2 regions of the Cyanobium sp. WKJ7-Wakatipu genome follow, and region 2 is predicted to be linked to the other one. Evidence: predicted binding sites of a transcription regulator. Region 2 holds the regulator's gene; the other holds the start of a gene.
What was found. Region 2 encodes HrcA, which represses chaperone genes, less so after heat shock. Its sites were predicted from a motif close to TTAGCACTCNNNNNNNNNGAGTGCTAA; they were not measured.

Region 1: the regulator HrcA is predicted to act here: its motif matches at 1,820-1,846, upstream of groES (co-chaperone GroES).

Annotation. Positions count from the first base shown of each region.
Region 1 covers NZ_JAGQAY010000009.1:66,838-75,306, forward strand. The annotation lists gene atpC (ATP synthase F1 subunit epsilon) at 1-166, opposite strand, end outside; gene atpD (F0F1 ATP synthase subunit beta) at 196-1,656, opposite strand; gene groES (co-chaperone GroES) at 1,923-2,234, shown strand; gene groL (chaperonin GroEL) at 2,286-3,920, shown strand; gene KBY83_RS07495 (ammonium transporter) at 4,136-5,407, shown strand; gene msrB (peptide-methionine (R)-S-oxide reductase MsrB) at 5,404-5,886, opposite strand; gene secG (preprotein translocase subunit SecG) at 5,900-6,130, opposite strand; gene gpmI (2,3-bisphosphoglycerate-independent phosphoglycerate mutase) at 6,154-7,737, opposite strand; gene pyrR (bifunctional pyr operon transcriptional regulator/uracil phosphoribosyltransferase PyrR) at 7,953-8,469, shown strand, end outside.
Region 2 covers NZ_JAGQAY010000008.1:38,381-46,849, reverse strand. The annotation lists gene trpB (tryptophan synthase subunit beta) at 1-766, shown strand, start outside; gene KBY83_RS06800 (hypothetical protein) at 785-1,018, opposite strand; gene KBY83_RS06795 (heat-inducible transcriptional repressor HrcA) at 1,322-2,230, opposite strand; gene KBY83_RS06790 (rhodanese-like domain-containing protein) at 2,357-2,713, opposite strand; gene KBY83_RS06785 (DUF3352 domain-containing protein) at 2,768-4,375, shown strand; gene KBY83_RS06780 (histidine phosphatase family protein) at 4,375-4,917, shown strand; gene KBY83_RS06775 (citrate synthase) at 4,932-6,101, shown strand; gene nuoH (NADH-quinone oxidoreductase subunit NuoH) at 6,126-7,256, shown strand; gene ndhI (NAD(P)H-quinone oxidoreductase subunit I) at 7,337-7,933, shown strand; gene KBY83_RS06760 (NADH-quinone oxidoreductase subunit J) at 7,930-8,469, shown strand, end outside.

The DNA of each region.
Region 1 (8,469 bases), on a different contig from region 2:
CGCCGCCGGAGCGCAGACGCATTACGCCTGTATCCAGGGCTGCCAGCATGGTGACGTGGCCAGGCAGTATTCCTACTTGCCCAGTGGTGCTTGGCAGGATTACCTCTTCGGCGGTTCCATCAAAAACGCTCTGATCAGGGGCCAGAACGCGGAGGGTGAGACTCATGGGTAGGGGTCCTCAGGGAAAAGAAGGAATCAACCCTTGGCGTCGGCAAGAATCTTGGCGGCCTTGGCCCTCACCTGGTCGATGTTGCCCACCAGGTAGAAGGCAGCTTCAGGTAGGTCGTCTAGCTCGCCGGCCAGAATCATGTTGAAGCCCTTGATCGTGTCGTCCAGCTTGACGTACTCACCCTTTTGACCGGTGAAGATCTCGGCCACGAAGAAAGGCTGGGAGAGAAACTTCTCGATCTTGCGGGCCCGGTCAACCGTGCGGCGGTCGTCCTCGGAGAGTTCGTCGAGACCAAGAATCGCAATGATGTCTTGGAGCTCTTTGTAGCGCTGCAGGGTGCTCTGCACAGAGCGGGCGGTGCGGTAGTGCTCATCCCCCACCACGGCTGGCTGAAGCATGGTGCTGGTGGAATCCAGAGGATCCACGGCCGGGTAGATGCCTTTGGAAGCCAGGCCCCGGCTCAGCACGGTGGTGGCGTCCAGGTGGGCAAAGGTGGTGGCAGGTGCCGGGTCGGTGAGGTCGTCTGCAGGTACGTAGACGGCCTGGATCGAAGTAATCGAGCCTTCCAGGGTGGAGGTGATGCGCTCTTGCAACATGCCCACGTCGGTGCCGAGGGTGGGCTGATAGCCCACAGCTGAAGGCATGCGGCCGAGCAGGGCCGATACTTCTGAGCCGGCCTGCACGAAACGGAAGATGTTGTCGACGAACAGCAAGACGTCTTGCTTGTTGGTGTCGCGGAAGTGCTCAGCCATTGTGAGTGCTGAGAGACCCACGCGCATGCGGGCACCAGGGGGCTCGTTCATCTGGCCATAGCAGAGAGCCACCTTCGATTTAGAAAGGTCGTCGGGGTTGATCACACCCGATTCCTTGAATTCCTCGTAAAGGTCGTTACCTTCCCGGGTGCGCTCGCCAACGCCAGCGAACACGGAAACGCCGCCGTGCTCCTTGGCGATGTTGTTGATTAGCTCTTGGATCAGCACGGTCTTGCCTACGCCGGCGCCGCCGAACAGGCCAACCTTGCCCCCTTGGCGGTAAGGAGCCAGCAGGTCGATCACCTTGATGCCGGTCTCAAAAACCTTGGGCTTGGTCTCCAGCTCAGTGAGGAGGGGGGCGGCGCGGTGGATCGAAGCGGTCACGGTGGTGGTTACTGGACCCTTCTCATCCACCGGCTCGCCGAGCACGTTGAAGATGCGGCCGAGCGTGGCCTCTCCCACGGGTACGCAAATTGGGGCGCCCGTATCAATAGCTTCCATGCCACGGACCAAGCCGTCGGTGGTGCTCATGGCCACAGCACGGACTCGGTGATCGCCCAGCAACTGTTGGACTTCAGCGGTAAGAGCGACTAGCTGACCGGCCGAATTTTTGGCCTCAATCCGAAGCGCGTTGTAAATCTTGGGCAGCTTGCCGGCCGGGAATTCAACGTCTAAAACCGGGCCAATCACCTGCCGGACGGTGCCTTTGGTGCCGGTGGCGGTAGCAGCTGCCATAGGTAAGGAAATCTTGGGGAAGCGCAGGGGGAATCAGCCCGCCTGAAGCGGCGCAACCTTACCACCGCGACAGGCGGTGGACCCTGTTCAGCATCTGTTCACCCTGGTGGTTCGGTCACCCGCACGGTCTGGGCCTGGGCACTGAAACTTGATTGGGCATAGGTTGGCACTCGTTGAGCTCGAGTGCTAAATCGCCCCTCAGGCCCACTCAAGTTCACTGTTCTGTGGCGTCTCAGGCGTCATGTCATTGCTCCCGCAATCCATCCATGGCTGCTGTTTCTCTCAGCGTCTCCACGGTTAAGCCCCTAGGAGATCGCATTTTTATCAAGGTTTCCGAATCGGAGGAGAAGACCGCCGGCGGCATCCTTCTGCCTGACACCGCCAAGGAAAAGCCCCAGGTGGGCGAGGTGGTGCAGATCGGCCCCGGCAAGCGCAACGACGACGGCAGCCGCCAGGCTCCTGAGGTCAGCGTTGGCGACAAGGTGCTTTACAGCAAGTACGCCGGTACCGACATCAAGCTCGGCAGCGACGAGTTTGTGCTGCTATCCGAGAAGGACATCCTCGCCATCGTCAACTGACGACTGGCCGATTACTGAATCCGACCTAACCCCATAAGGACATCGCCTTCCATGGCTAAGCGCATTATTTACAACGAGAACGCTCGCAGAGCTCTCGAAAGAGGTATCGACATTCTGGCTGAGGCCGTTGCTGTCACCCTTGGACCCAAGGGCCGCAACGTGGTGCTTGAGAAAAAGTTTGGTGCTCCCCAGATCATCAACGACGGCGTCACCATCGCCAAGGAAATTGAGCTTGAAGACCACATCGAGAACACCGGTGTTGCCCTGATCCGTCAGGCCGCCTCCAAAACCAACGATGCTGCCGGCGACGGCACCACCACCGCCACGGTTTTGGCCCATGCCATGGTCAAGGCAGGCCTGCGCAACGTGGCTGCGGGCGCCAATGCGATCACCCTCAAAAAGGGCATCGATAAGGCTTCCGATTTCCTCGTAGGCAAGATCAAGGAGCACGCCAAGCCGATCTCCGATTCCAGCGCCATCGCCCAAGTGGGCACCATCTCCGCCGGCAACGACGAAGAGGTAGGTCGCATGATCGCCGATGCGATGGACAAGGTCGGCAAGGAAGGTGTGATCTCCCTGGAAGAAGGGAAATCGATGACCACCGAGCTGGAGGTCACCGAAGGCATGCGCTTCGACAAGGGCTACATCTCGCCCTATTTCGCCACCGACACCGAGCGCATGGAAGCGGTGCTCGAAGAGCCCTACATCCTGCTCACCGATAAGAAGATCGGCCTAGTGCAGGACCTGGTTCCCGTGCTTGAGCAGATCGCCCGTACCGGCAAGCCCCTGCTGATCATTGCCGAGGACATCGAGAAGGAAGCCCTCGCCACCCTCGTTGTGAACCGCCTGCGCGGCGTGCTCAACGTGGCGGCAGTCAAGGCACCTGGTTTCGGTGATCGCCGCAAGGCCATGCTCGAGGACATCGCCGTTCTCACCAACGGTCAGCTGATCACCGAGGACGCCGGTCTCAAGCTTGAGAACGCCAAGTTGGAGATGCTGGGCACCGCCCGCCGCATCACCATCAACAAGGACACCACCACCATCGTGGCCGAAGGCAACGAGGTGGCAGTGAAGGCCCGCTGCGAGCAGATCCGCAAGCAGATGGACGAAACCGACTCCTCCTATGACAAGGAGAAGCTGCAGGAGCGTCTGGCCAAGCTGAGCGGCGGTGTGGCCGTAGTCAAGGTGGGTGCCGCCACCGAGACCGAGATGAAGGACAAGAAGCTGCGCCTGGAAGACGCCATCAACGCCACCAAGGCGGCCGTTGAAGAAGGCATCGTTCCTGGTGGTGGCACCACCTTGGCCCACCTAGCCCCCGCCCTCGAGGAGTGGGCTGCGGCCAACCTCTCTGGCGAGGAGCTGATCGGCGCCCACATCGTGGCCTCCGCTCTCACCGCGCCTTTGATGCGCATTGCTCAAAACGCTGGCGTCAATGGCGCTGTCGTAGCTGAGAACGTGCGCAACAAGCCCTTCAACGAGGGCTATAACGCAGCCACCGGCGAGTACGTCGACATGCTGGCTGCCGGTATCGTCGACCCCGCCAAGGTGACCCGCTCCGGTCTGCAAAATGCCGCCTCCATCGCCGGCATGGTGCTGACCACCGAGTGCATCGTGGCCGACATGCCAGACAAGAAAGATGCAGCTCCCGCCGGTGGCGGCATGGGCGGCGGCGACTTCGACTATTGACAGCGAGATGGGTGCCTTCTAGGCCCCACTCCTTCATCGTCAGCGAGGGCAGAAGGGTTTTCCTTCTGCCCTCTTTTTTGTTCGTTTCCGTTCAGCCAAGCGGGCCCATCCATCCCGGCTGTATCAGTTGCCACCTTTAAAGGCTCTTTTGGTAGCGGTTGCTACTGGCTGCTGATCCGTTGGTCTTCAGGGTGGCGCCTGGTTTTGGGTTAGCTGTGCCGCTTCTGTTTGCAACCGATCTGGCCCTTCGCAGTGCCAACAATGGTTTTGTGCTGGTGAGTGCCGCCCTGGTGCTGATGATGACACCAGCCCTGGCCCTCTTTTATGCGGGCTTTGTTCGCAGCCGCAACGTGCTTAACACCATGGTGATGAGCTTCACCGCCATGGCCCTGGTGAGTGTGCTCTGGGTGTTGTTCGGCTACAGCCTGGCCTTCTCTCCCGGCAGCGGTCCCCTAGCTCCTTTCATCGGCGGGTTGCAGTGGGCGGGGCTCAGCAATTGGTCGGCTCCCTATGGGGATGGGCAACTCAGTCACGGTGCCGTTGCCCTGTTCCAGGTCACCTTTGCGATCATCACTCCGGCGCTGATTTCCGGTGCGGTGGTGGAGCGGATGCATTTCCGCGCCTGGATGGTGTTTCTGCTGCTCTGGAGCACCTTCATCTACCTACCCCTGGCCCACATGGTGTGGGGCCCAGGTGGGTTCCTGGGCAGCTCCGGCCTCGGTGCCATCGACTTCGCGGGTGGCCTGGTGGTGGAACTGGCCTCGGGCGTGGCCGCCGCCGTTGCTGCCCTGGTGGTAGGCCGGCGTCGCAGTGGGGGCGTGGGCTATGCCGCCCCACCCCACAACGTGCCCTTCATCCTGTTTGGGGCGGGCCTGCTCTGGTTCGGCTGGTTTGGCTTCAATGGCGGTAGCGGCCTGGTGGCCGGCAATTTGGCCTCCCTTGCCTGCCTCACCACCAATACCGCTGCCGCTGCAGCTGCCCTGGGCTGGATGCTGCTGGAAACATGGCAGCGCGGCAAGCCCACTGCCGTGGGTGTGGCTACCGGCGCCGTGGCCGGCCTAGTGGCGATCACCCCAGCGGCTGGCTATGTGAGCCCTCTGGCGGCCGTGTTGATCGGCTTTGCGGCAGCACTGGTTTGCAGCTATGCCATGCAACTCAAGAACCGCTGGCGTCTCGATGACAGCCTCGATGTGCTGCCGGTGCATGGCGTGGCCGGGTTGCTCGGCACTCTGCTAACTGGAGTGTTCACGTTGAAAAGTCTCAATCCCGCTGGCGCCGATGGACTGCTAGTCGGCCAGCCAGGTCAGCTCTGGATTCAGCTCAAGGCCGCAGGATTCACAATCCTTTTTGTTGGAGTAGGCACGTATGTGATTCTTATACTGATTCGCCTGGTGATGCCCCTGCGTGTTAACGATATTCAGGAACAGCAGGGCCTCGATATCAATGCCCACGGTGAAGAGGCCTACAACGGCGAATACACCGGTTAACCGGGGATGAAGTTGAGGGCAGCGCCGTTATTGCAGTAGCGCTTGCCACTGGGCTTAGGGCCGTCGTCAAACACGTGGCCCTGATGGCCGCCGCAGCGCCGGCAGTGGTATTCGGTGCGGGGCACGATCAACTTGAAGTCAACCTTGGTGGCGATCCCGTTGGGCAGCGGTTGCCAGAAGCTGGGCCAGCCGGTGCCGCTCTCGTATTTGGCCTTGGAGCTAAAGAGGGGCAGGGCGCAGCCAGCACAAACGAAAGTGCCTGGGCGTTTTTCGCTATTCAAGGGGCTGGAGAAGGGCCTTTCGGTCCCTTCCTGGCGCAGCACGTTGTAAGCGGCCGGGTTGAGACGTTTCTTCCAGCTGGCTTCGCTGAGCTGCCAGGCGGGATCCTGGGCCTTGGAAGCTGCTTCGGCGCGGGAGACGCCAGTGAAGAAGGCGCCCAGGCTTGATCCCAGGGCTACCAGCAGATTGCGTCGCGGCATTGGCGTCACAGACCTAACCGAGCCAGCCGGCGCTGAGCACAACGGCCAGGCCAAGAAAAATTGCTAGCAAGGTCCAGCTGATGCGGTTGAGGGTGGCTTCGGCGCTACGGGCACTAGTGAACATCGAACCGCCGCTAGCGGCCAGCCCGCCCATGCCATCGCCCTTGGGGCTATGTAGCAGCACGCTGATGATCAGCAGAACGCCACTGCCAATCCACACCCATGACAAAACTGAAGTGAACATGGGCCTCTTTGGATAGGGGCAGGTTAAACGTCCAGGGTCTGGGGGATGGGACTGGATGCGGCTGCGGTGCCAGTTGCCAGGATCAGTGATTCACCGCTCATGGTTGCGGGCTTGGGCAGGTGCAAGATCTCCAGAAGGGTCGGGGCGATGTCGGCTAAGCCGCCATGGTCACGCAGCGACACATTGGTGCCGTGGCCGGGCAGCTTGCGTTTCTCGCCCTCAACCAAAATCACGGGCACGGGGTTTGTGGTGTGAGCCGTCCAGGGGCGACCATCTGGGCCCTCCATCACTTCGGCATTGCCGTGGTCTGCGGTGATCAGCAGCGTGCCTCCCATGCGGTTGGTAGCTTCCATCAGCTTTCCTACGCAGGTGTCGACAGTGGTGATTGCTTCAGTGGTGGCTTTCATTTTGCCGGTGTGCCCCACCATGTCCGGATTGGCGTAATTGATTACTACCAACGAGTAAATGCCCTTTTTGATTGCGGCAATACAACTTTCAGTGAGCTCGCCGGCGGACATTGCCGGGGATAGGTCGTAGGTAGCCACCCGGGGGGAGGGGACTAGGTGGCGATCTTCTCCAGGGAAGGCCTGCTCAATGCCCCCATTCATGAAATAGGTGACGTGAGGATATTTTTCGGTTTCAGCTGTGCGGAACTGGCGCAGCCCCGAGTTTGACACCACTTGGCCCAGTAAGCCATCGAGAGATTCGGGCGGAAAAGCCACCGCTACGGGCAAGCCCCTTTCGTATTGGGTGAAGGTGACCACATCCAGTTGGGCTTGGCGCTGCCGGGAGAAGTCGTCAAATTCCGGCAAAACCAGGGCGCGGATCAACTGGCGCACCCGGTCGGGCCGGAAGTTGAAACACACCAAAGCATCTCCGCTCTTGATCAATCCCTCCGCCAATCGCAACGGTTCGAGGAATTCGTCGCCGATCTCTTGGGCGTAGGAGGCGTGGATGGCGTTGACCGGGCTGAGCTCGGATACTTCGCTTGGTTCGGTTAAAAGTCGATAGGCCTTTTCGGTGCGGTCCCAGCGGTTATCGCGATCCATGGCCCAGTAGCGGCCGCAGAGGGTAGCGATTCGGCCCACGCCGGCCCGACTGATCTGCTCTTGAACCTGGGTGACGAATCGGGGGGCACTGCTCGGGTCCGTGTCCCGGCCATCGGTGATCACGTGGATGCAGACATCCTTGAGACCGCGGCTCGCGGCCCATTGCAACAAACCCCCTAGGTGGGTGATGTGACTGTGCACGCCCCCATCGGAGCACAGGCCGATCAGGTGCAGGCATCCGCCCTTGAGAAGTAGGCGGTCGGCTAAGGAATTGAGCGCAGGGTTGGCGGCCAGGCTGCCGTCCTTGACAGCTTGGCTGATCCGCACCAGCTCCTGGCGAATGATTCGACCGGAGCCGATTGTGAGATGGCCCACCTCAGAATTGCCCATCTGATGATCTGGCAGGCCGACAGCGGCGCCGCTGGCCTCAATCAGGGTGTGGGGGTAGGCGTGCCAGAGGGCATCCATCACCGGGGTGCTGGCGGCACGTATGGCGTTGTGATCGGCTTCGTGGCTGTAACCCCAGCCATCCAAAATGGCGAGTACGACCGGGGCCACAGAGGATGAAGCCCTAGAGGCCGAAGCTGGGCCTGGCACCAGGGTGGATTGCTGCTGGGAGGGAATAGTCGTCACCCGTCTCGCCTAGCGACGTTGAACAAACGCCTTCCAATGCCAACTTACAGTGCAAATGTGCTGCGATCCCAACTGCTTCCCTCGGGGTCAGCCTTTGGTCACACAGCCAACCAGCCCTAGCCGACTTGCCTGATTCCCTAATGCATCGGCTCGAACTGCTCTCGGCCCTGGATTTGGGCCGCACCCTTGACCGGCTTGCCTCCCAGGTGTTGGAAGGCGTGGCCGATAGCAGCTCCTTGGTGCTTCTCGGCATACCCACCCGTGGAGTGGCGTTGGCTGAGGTTTTGGCCTCCCGCTTGGCAGTCTTAGCCGGCCATCCGATCGACCAAGGCAGTGTCGATCCCACCTTTCATCGAGATGACCTGGAGCGAGTCGGCACCCGTCTGGGCCAGCCCACCGATTTGCCCGTGGCTCTGGATGGGCGCCAGGTGGTGTTGGTGGATGACGTGATCTTTACGGGGCGCACTGTGCGGGCGGCCCTTGAAGCCTTGCAAGCCTGGGGGCGGCCCAAGCGGGTCAGCTTGCTGGCCATGGTGGATCGCGGTCACCGGGAGCTCCCGATCCAGCCTGATTTCTGTGGAAAGCTAGTGCCAACCAGTCGCCAAGAATCAATCCAGCTCTGCCTGCAGGAGATCGATGGCGAGGAGGGGGTGTTCC
Region 2 (8,469 bases):
AGCCCTCAATGTGTTCCGCATGCGGCTGCTGGGGGCAACGGTGCAACCTGTGACTGCCGGCACTGCCACCCTCAAGGACGCCACCAGTGAGGCGATCCGCGACTGGGTCACCAACGTGGAGAGCACCCACTACATCCTCGGTTCGGTGGCGGGCCCCCACCCCTACCCGATGCTGGTGCGCGATTTCCACGCCGTGATCGGCGAGGAAACCAAGCGCCAGTGCCACGAGGCCTTTGGCCGCTTGCCCGACGTGCTGGTGGCCTGCGTGGGCGGTGGCTCCAACGCCATGGGCCTGTTCCATCCCTTCGTGCAGGACACGGCCGTGCGCCTAGTGGGGGTGGAGGCCGCCGGCGATGGCGTGGCCACTGGCCGCCATGCCGCCACCATCACCGAGGGCCGCGTTGGGGTGCTGCACGGCGCCATGAGCCTCCTGCTGCAGGACGAGGAGGGCCAGGTGCAGGAGGCCCACTCGATCAGCGCCGGCCTCGATTACCCCGGCGTGGGCCCCGAGCACAGCTACCTCAAAACCATCGGCCGGGCCGAATACGGCGCCGTGACAGACACCGAGGCGCTGGACGCCCTGCAGCTTCTGTGCCGGCTGGAGGGCATCATCCCGGCCCTGGAAACGGCCCACGCCTTCGCCTGGCTGGAGAAGCTCTGCCCCACCCTGGCCCCCGGCACCGAGGTGGTGCTCAACCTCTCAGGCCGCGGCGATAAGGACGTGAACACCGTGGCAGAGAAGCTCGGCGACAAGATGGGGGGCTGATCCCAGCCCGCTCTGGCATCAGCCCAGGACTGGGAAGTCGAAACGATTGCCGAAAAGTGAAAAGAGCACCTGCCATAGGTTGGGGTGCTCCTTGATCTCATCGGCTGCCTCGCTCTCAATTGTTTGCAGCTGATCGGGGCTCAGCTCGAGGCCGGTGGCAAGACGGGTCAGGATCTCGCGCTCTTGCTCGCAGATGAATTCATCATCCTGCTGGTGTCTTGAGGCGGAAGCCACCATCACGGCGGTTTTCATGGCCAGTTCCCGTTGCTCCGGATTTATAAAAGCTGCCAGCTCCTCGATGCAGGAGGGATCAGATAATTAATCTTCCCAATTAATAATTTTGGCCTGAAGTTTGTATTGTTTGCTCAGAGAGTCCAGGAGGTTCTCTTCTTCAAGAGATACCCCGCCATCTGCAAGGGCAACCAGATTGAGAATTCTCAGGATCACTCCTGCTGATTGGAGGTCCATTAACTGGTTGAGCTGAAGTTTGAAATCAGTTTATCGGCTTTGGCTGTGGAAATAATCCGCGCTGGGATTGATCGCCAACGGCCCGATCTAGCGCAAAAGCCTTTCCAGCGCCTGGGCCACCGAGCCCACGGCGGCTCGGGCCGTGGCATAGGCCATGCGCATCGGCCCCACCAAGGCCACCTGGCCCACGCCGCCGTCGCCGCTGCGGTAATTGGCCTGCACCACGGCGCACTGGTGCAGGGCCCGGTGGGGATGCTCGGCGCCGATCCAAATGCCCGGCTGGGGTAGGAGCTGTTGGGGCGCATCCTCCACCAGCTCCACTAAGGGGCGCAGGCTGAGGGTCTGGCTAAATTCCGGCTGGGCAAGCAGGCCAGCGAGGCCCATGGCTACAGCGCCCTCGCCCTCCAGCTGGCGCGACTGCCCATGACTAGCCAGCGCTTGGCGCAGCACGGCGCCGCTGCTGGTCAGGTGGGAGGGCAGGGCGGACCAGTCGATGCTGCCGCCCTCCAGTTGGACCGCGACCCAGCGCTCCAGGGACGCCAGTTCCGCTACTGCAAGGCAGGGCAGCCGCAAGTTGAGGCTGCTGGCTGTGGAGCCCCCCTCCACCAGGAACACCAGCAGGCGTTCACCACTGGCCACCAGTCGTAGGGCCTGCAGCTGGGACTGCTGGCGTTGGGGCCTGGTGATCAGGCTGAGCAGGCCCGTGAGATCTGCCAGGCGCCGGCTCAGATGCAGCAGCAGATCGTCGAGGGCTGCCCACTGCAGGCTGAGTCCGGTGAGTTCGCGCTCCAGCTGCAGGGCGGCCGCGCCTGGTGCGGGCAGCAGCTGGTCAACGTAGGTGCGGTAGCCCTGCTGGCTGGGGATTCGGCCAGCGGAGGGGTGGGGCTGGGTGAGCAGGCCACGCTGCTCCAGCGCCCCCATGGCTGAGCGCACCGTTGCCGGGCTGGCCTGCAGGCCAAAACGGCGCACCAGGGTCTGGCTGCCCACCGGCTCCATCGTGTCGACGTAGTGGCGCACGGCGAGCTGCAGTACTTCCTGCTGCCGGGCGGGCAAGGGCCTGGGTGAGGCGGACTGCAAGCGGGCGCCGCTGGAGAGATTCGATCGTACGCAGCCCCGCGGGTGTCAGTAGCGGGGTACGGCCGGATCGACCTCCACACTCCAGGCGTCGATGCCCCCTTGCACATTCCAGACGGCATCAAAGCCGTGTTCCTGCATCAGCCAGCAGCCCAGATGCCAGCTGCGCACGCCGGCGTGGCACAGCACGGCCACAGGGCGGTCGCGGTCGAGCAGCTGGTTGAGTTGGCCAATCCACTCGTTAGATCGGCCCAGGGGCAGATGCACCACGGCATGGGGCAGGCGGGCCAATTCCAGTTCGGTTTCTTCGCGCACGTCCACCAGCTGGATCGCCTCGCCCCGCTCCAGCCGCTCTTGCAGGTCGCGGGCCCGGATTGTCTGCGGTGTCGTCTCGATAGGTGCCATGGCGGGCAGACGGGGTGGCTTGGGGTCAAGATGGACCCATCCTGCGTGGGGCGCATGAAGGCCCGCCCGTTTTTGGCGGTCGTGCTGGCGGTGGCATTGCTGTTGCTGAGCCTGGCGGTGGGTGGCTGGTGGTTGGTGCTGCAGCACTCCCCCCTGCAACTTCAGCACCAGCAGCTGGTGTCGCCCCGGGCGGCCCGCTTTGTGCCCCGTCAAGCCGCCCTGAGTCTCTATTTGCTCAGCGATGGCGAGCAGCCGGTGGGCTACGCCAGGGCGGTGGCTCCCCCCCGCCAGCGGCGCCAGGCGGCTGAGGCGGTCGCAGGTCTTAGGGATGGTGCTTTCGCCGCCGCCGGCCTCGACTATCCCGGCGAGCTGGCCCCTTGGTTGGGCCGCGAACTCGGCTTTGCCCTACTGGCCTCAGAGCCCGGGGCGGCGCCCGATGGCTGGTTGCTGGCCCTGCGCAGTCGCGACGCTGACGGCGCCCGCCGCTTTCTGCAGCGCTTCTGGCAGACCCGCAGTCTTGCTGGCACCGACCTGCAGATCAGCAGCTATCGTGGCATGGGCTTGATCAGTGGCCGTGGTGCTCTGGTGGGCACCAGCCCGGTGCCAATAGCTACGGCGCTGATCGACGACGACCTGGTGTTGATCGCGTCGGGCCGGGGGGTGCTGGAGCAGGCCCTCGACGTCTCCCAGATTGATGAGCTCAACCAAGCGGCCAGCCCCCGCTTTAAGCAGGCGGTTCAACGCCTTGACCAGGGGGCGCTGCTGCTAACAGCCCGTCCAGAAACCCTGGGGCCCTGGTTGGGGTTGCCGGGTGAGTTCACGGCGCCTGGGGTCGTGCAGGAGCTGGTGGCCAGCCTGCGCCCCGACAACCGCTCCTTGGAGCTGGATGCCCTTCTGCAGTTCGCTGCAGATGCCGCAGTGCCGGCTCCCTCTGCGGATGGCATTGGGGAAATTGACTCCACGGGAGCCGCTCTACTAGCGGCCCTGCAGGGCCGCTCAGAGAGCTTGGCCCTGGTACAGCGCCCCGCCGCTTGGCCGGCCTACTGGCAGCCCCTGCTGGCGGCAGTGCTGCAGGCCGAGCCGGGATCGTTCCCGGCCCTGGTGACTGCCGCCGCCGATGGCCCGCTGCTGCGCAGTGAGGCAACTCAGGGCTGGCTGCTCGGCACTGGCGCCGACCAACCGCAGCCGGAGGCCCTCGCTGGGGTGCTGGCCGTCGAGGGATTGATCGCCGCGCCGCTGCCGGTGGAAGGCGATCCCGATCTGCGGGTGTGGACCAGGCTGGAGGCTGGCCAGGCTGGAGGCCGATTCGCCCGCGGCGATGCCAACCAGCTGCAGGCCAGCCTGGAGGGCGCCCGCTCCAGCCAGGGCCGCCTGGCCTGGTGGGGTCAGACCCTCACGGTGCTGCAGGAGCAGCGTGACTCCCGCAAGCCGCCCCGGCTGCGGCTGGAGCAGCTCGCCGGCCTCGATCTACCCCAGGCTCCCCTGCAGTGGGCTATGGCGGCGGGCCGGGCCCAGCCCTTGCTGCAGCGCTGGAGCACCTGGCAGCTTTTGTCCGCCCTGGCCGGCCAGCCCCTGGCCCCGGCCGTGCAGAGCCTGAGCCTGGGCTGGGAAGCGCAGCCTGATGCCAACCTGCACCTCAAGGCCCGCCTTGAATTCGGTTGATGGCTAGAGCTGAGCGCGAACCGGTTGAGAGTGAACTGGTTGCGAGTGAACCAGTCGAGCGCGAACTGCTGCTCTGGCGCCATGGCATCGCCGAAGATCGCCACCCCGATCGCCCTGATCAGGAGCGGGCCCTTACGGCTCAAGGCCGTCAGCGCACTGCGGCCGTGGCGGCGGAGTTGTGCCGCTTGCAGCTCCACTGTGATCGCCTGCTGAGCAGCCCCCTGCGGCGGGCGCTGCAGACCGCTGAAATTGGCGTGGCGGCTGGTCTAGCGCCGGCGCTGGAGTTGGAGGATCGCCTGGCGCCGGGTGGTGATCGGCTGCCGCTGCTCCAGGAGGGCACTTGGCAGCGCCTTGGCCTGGTGGGCCATGAGCCAGACCTGGGCGAGCTGGCCTCGAGCTTGCTGGGGTTGCCGGCGGGCACAATTTCTCTGCGCAAGGCAGGCATCGTGCTGCTGCGCCTGGGCCCAACCGGGGCCAGCCTGGAGGCCCTAATTGGCCCACGGTTGCTGCGGCTACGGCGGGATGGCCAGCGGCAGCCGTAAGTTCGCCTTAGTGAGTGCGGTGGAGAAGCTTGGTAGTAACAGGAGCGGCTACCCCAGCCCCATTTCGGCCGGGTTTGGAAGGGGTGCCGGCTACCCAGTCGTCGATCTGCGACATCGATGGCCAGCGGGGGGTGCTCACCTATCGCGGTTACCCCGTAGACCAGCTGGCATCCAGCAGCTCCTTCCTGGAGACGGCCTACCTACTGATCTGGGGCGAGCTACCCACTACTGAGCAGCTGCAGGAGTTTGAGCAGGAGGTGCAGATGCACCGCCGGGTCAGCTTCCGCATTCGGGACATGATGAAGTGCTTCCCCTCCGGGGGGCATCCGATGGATGCGCTGCAGAGCAGCGCCGCCTCCCTGGGCCTTTTTTATTCCCGTCGAGCCCTAGACAACCCCGAATACATCGTTTCGGCGGTGGTGCGGCTGATCGCCAAGATCCCCACGATGGTGGCGGCCTTCCAGCTGATCAGGAAGGGTCAAGATCCGATCCAGCCCCGCGACGACCTGGCCTACGCCGCCAATTTTCTCTACATGCTCACGGAGCGGGAGCCCGATCCGCTGGCGGCCCGCATCTTTGACGCTTGTCTGATCCTGCACGCTGAGCACAGCCTCAACGCCAGTACTTTCAGCGCCCGGGTGACGGCCAGCACCCTCACCGACCCCTATGCCGTGGTGGCGTCAGCGGTTGGCACCCTGGCGGGCCCCCTGCACGGCGGTGCCAATGAAGATGTGCTGGAGATGCTCGGCCAGATCGGCAGCCCAGATCAGGTGGCGCCCTGGCTGGATCGGGCGATTGCCGGCAAGCAAAAAATCATGGGTTTTGGCCACCGGGAATACAAGGTCAAGGACCCCCGGGCTGTGATTCTCCAAACCCTGGCGGAGCAGCTCTTCGACCAGTTCGGTCACGATCCGATGTACGACCTAGCCCGCAAGCTGGAGGAGGTCGCGGCCGAGCGCCTGGGGCCTAAGGGAATTTTCCCCAACGTCGACTTCTATTCAGGCCTGGTGTACCGCAAGCTCGGCATCCCTGAAGACCTCTTCACGCCCATTTTTGCTATCGCCCGCACGGCTGGCTGGCTGGCCCATTGGAAGGAGCAGCTGGGGGCTAATCGCATCTACCGGCCCTCCCAGATCTATACCGGTCAGCCCTCCCGTGACTGGCAACCCGTGGGGGCCCGCTAAGTTGCCCTCATCTGAGCTGCCGCCATGCTGACCACTACGGCTCCGGGCCTGGATCTAGAGGCCAGTTTTGAGCAGGCCCTGCAGGGCTTCGGCCTTAGTCCTGCCGCCGCCCACCTGTTGTGGCTACCCCTGCCCATGGTGCTGGTGCTGGTGGCGGCCGTGGTGGGCGTGCTGGTCAACGTCTGGCTGGAGCGCAAGATCTCAGCAGCGGTGCAGCAGCGCATCGGTCCTGAATATGCCGGCGCCCTCGGCGTTCTCCAGCCGATGGCCGATGGCCTCAAGCTGGTGTTTAAGGAAGACATCATTCCGGCCCGGGCTGACGGCCTGCTGTTCACGCTCGGCCCAGTGCTGGTGCTGATTCCGGTGATCCTCAGCTGGTTGGTGGTGCCCTTCGGCCAGCACCTGCTGATCAGCAATGTGGGGATCGGTATTTTCCTTTGGATCTCCCTGAGCAGCATTCAGCCGATCGGCCTGCTGATGAGCGGCTACGCCTCCAACAACAAGTATTCGCTGCTGGGCGGTCTGCGGGCGGCGGCCCAGTCGATCAGCTACGAGATTCCCCTGGCCCTGGCTGTGCTGGCCGTGGTGATGATGAGCAACTCGCTCAGCACCGTTGACATCGTCAACCAGCAGACCGGCGCTGGCATCCTCAGCTGGAACATCTGGCGTCAGCCGGTGGGCTTCGTGATCTTCTGGATCTGCGCCCTGGCCGAATGTGAGCGCCTGCCTTTCGACCTCCCCGAGGCGGAAGAGGAGCTGGTGGCTGGCTACCAGACCGAGTATTCGGGCATGAAGTTCGCCCTCTTCTATCTGGGAAGCTACATCAACCTGGTGCTCTCGGCCCTGCTGGTGTCGGTGCTTTACCTAGGCGGCTGGGGGTTCCCCATCCCCGTTGAGTGGCTGGCCAGCTGGCTGCACCAGCCGATCGATGCACCCTTAGTGCAGCTGATCACCGGCTCCGTAGGCATCGTCATGACGGTGCTCAAGGCCTACCTGCTGGTGTTTCTGGCGATCCTGCTGCGCTGGACCACGCCTCGGGTGCGCATCGACCAGCTGCTCGATCTGGGCTGGAAGTTTCTGCTGCCGATTGCCCTGGTCAACCTGCTGATCACGGCAGCGCTCAAGCTTGCCTTCCCGGCTGTGTTTGGCGGCTGACCGCGCCTGAACCCAGCTTTTCTCCAGACCAGCCATCATGGGCTGACCCACTCAGACCGCCTCCCCCCAGAGCCAACTCCATGTTCGGGTTTCTCAAGAAAGTCGGTGACTACACCCGCGATGCGGTGGGTGCGGCCAACTACCTGACCCAGGGTCTGGCGGTGACCTTTGATCACCTGCGGCGTCGGCCGATCACCGTTCAGTACCCCTACGAGAAGCTGATCCCCTCGGAGCGCTATCGGGGCCGTATCCACTATGAATTCGACAAGTGCATCGCCTGTGAGGTGTGTGTGCGGGTCTGCCCGATCAACCTGCCGGTGGTGGATTGGGTGATGAACAAAGCCACCAAGAAAAAGGAGCTGCGCAACTACTCGATTGACTTCGGGGTGTGCATTTTCTGTGGCAACTGCGTGGAGTACTGCCCCACCAACTGCCTGTCGATGACCGAGGAATACGAGCTGGCAGCTTTTGATCGCCACAGCCTCAACTTCGACAACATCGCCCTTGGTCGCCTGCCTACCAGTGTCACCAGCGATCCGGCCGTAGTTCCCCTGCGTGAGTTGGTCTACCTGCCCAAGGGAGTACTCGATCCTCACGATGTGCCGGATACGGCGCCGCGGGTGGGCAAACTGCCCGAGCAGGTGCTCGAATCCCTGCCTAGCGGAGACGCGTCATGACTATCTCCTCCATTACCCAGCTGATCTGCTTCGTTGCTCTCTCCGCCACCTTGGTGCTGGGAGCCCTCGGGGTGGTGTTGCTGCCCAACATTGTTTATTCGGCCTTCCTGCTGGGCGGAGTATTTCTTTCGGTGGCGGGTCTCTACCTGCTGCTAAATGCCAGTTTCGTGGCAGCGGCCCAAGTGCTCGTCTATGTGGGCGCCGTCAACGTGCTGATCCTGTTCGCGATCATGCTCGTCAATAAAAAGGAAAATCTGGCGGCCATTCCCGGGCTTGGTCTGCGGCGTCTGCTCTCCGGCGCTGTCTGCGGTGGCTTGTTTTTGCTGCTGATTCGGGTGGCCTTCACTACCCCTTGGCCCCTACCTGGCCCAGAACCCGTGGGCGAGGAGGCCACGATTCGCATTGGCGAGCACCTCTTCAGTGACTATCTCCTGCCCTTTGAGCTGGCTTCGGTGCTGCTGCTGATGTCGATGATCGGCGCCATCGTTTTGGCCCGCCGCGATGTGCTCAGCAGCGATGTGATCACAGGTGAGGCA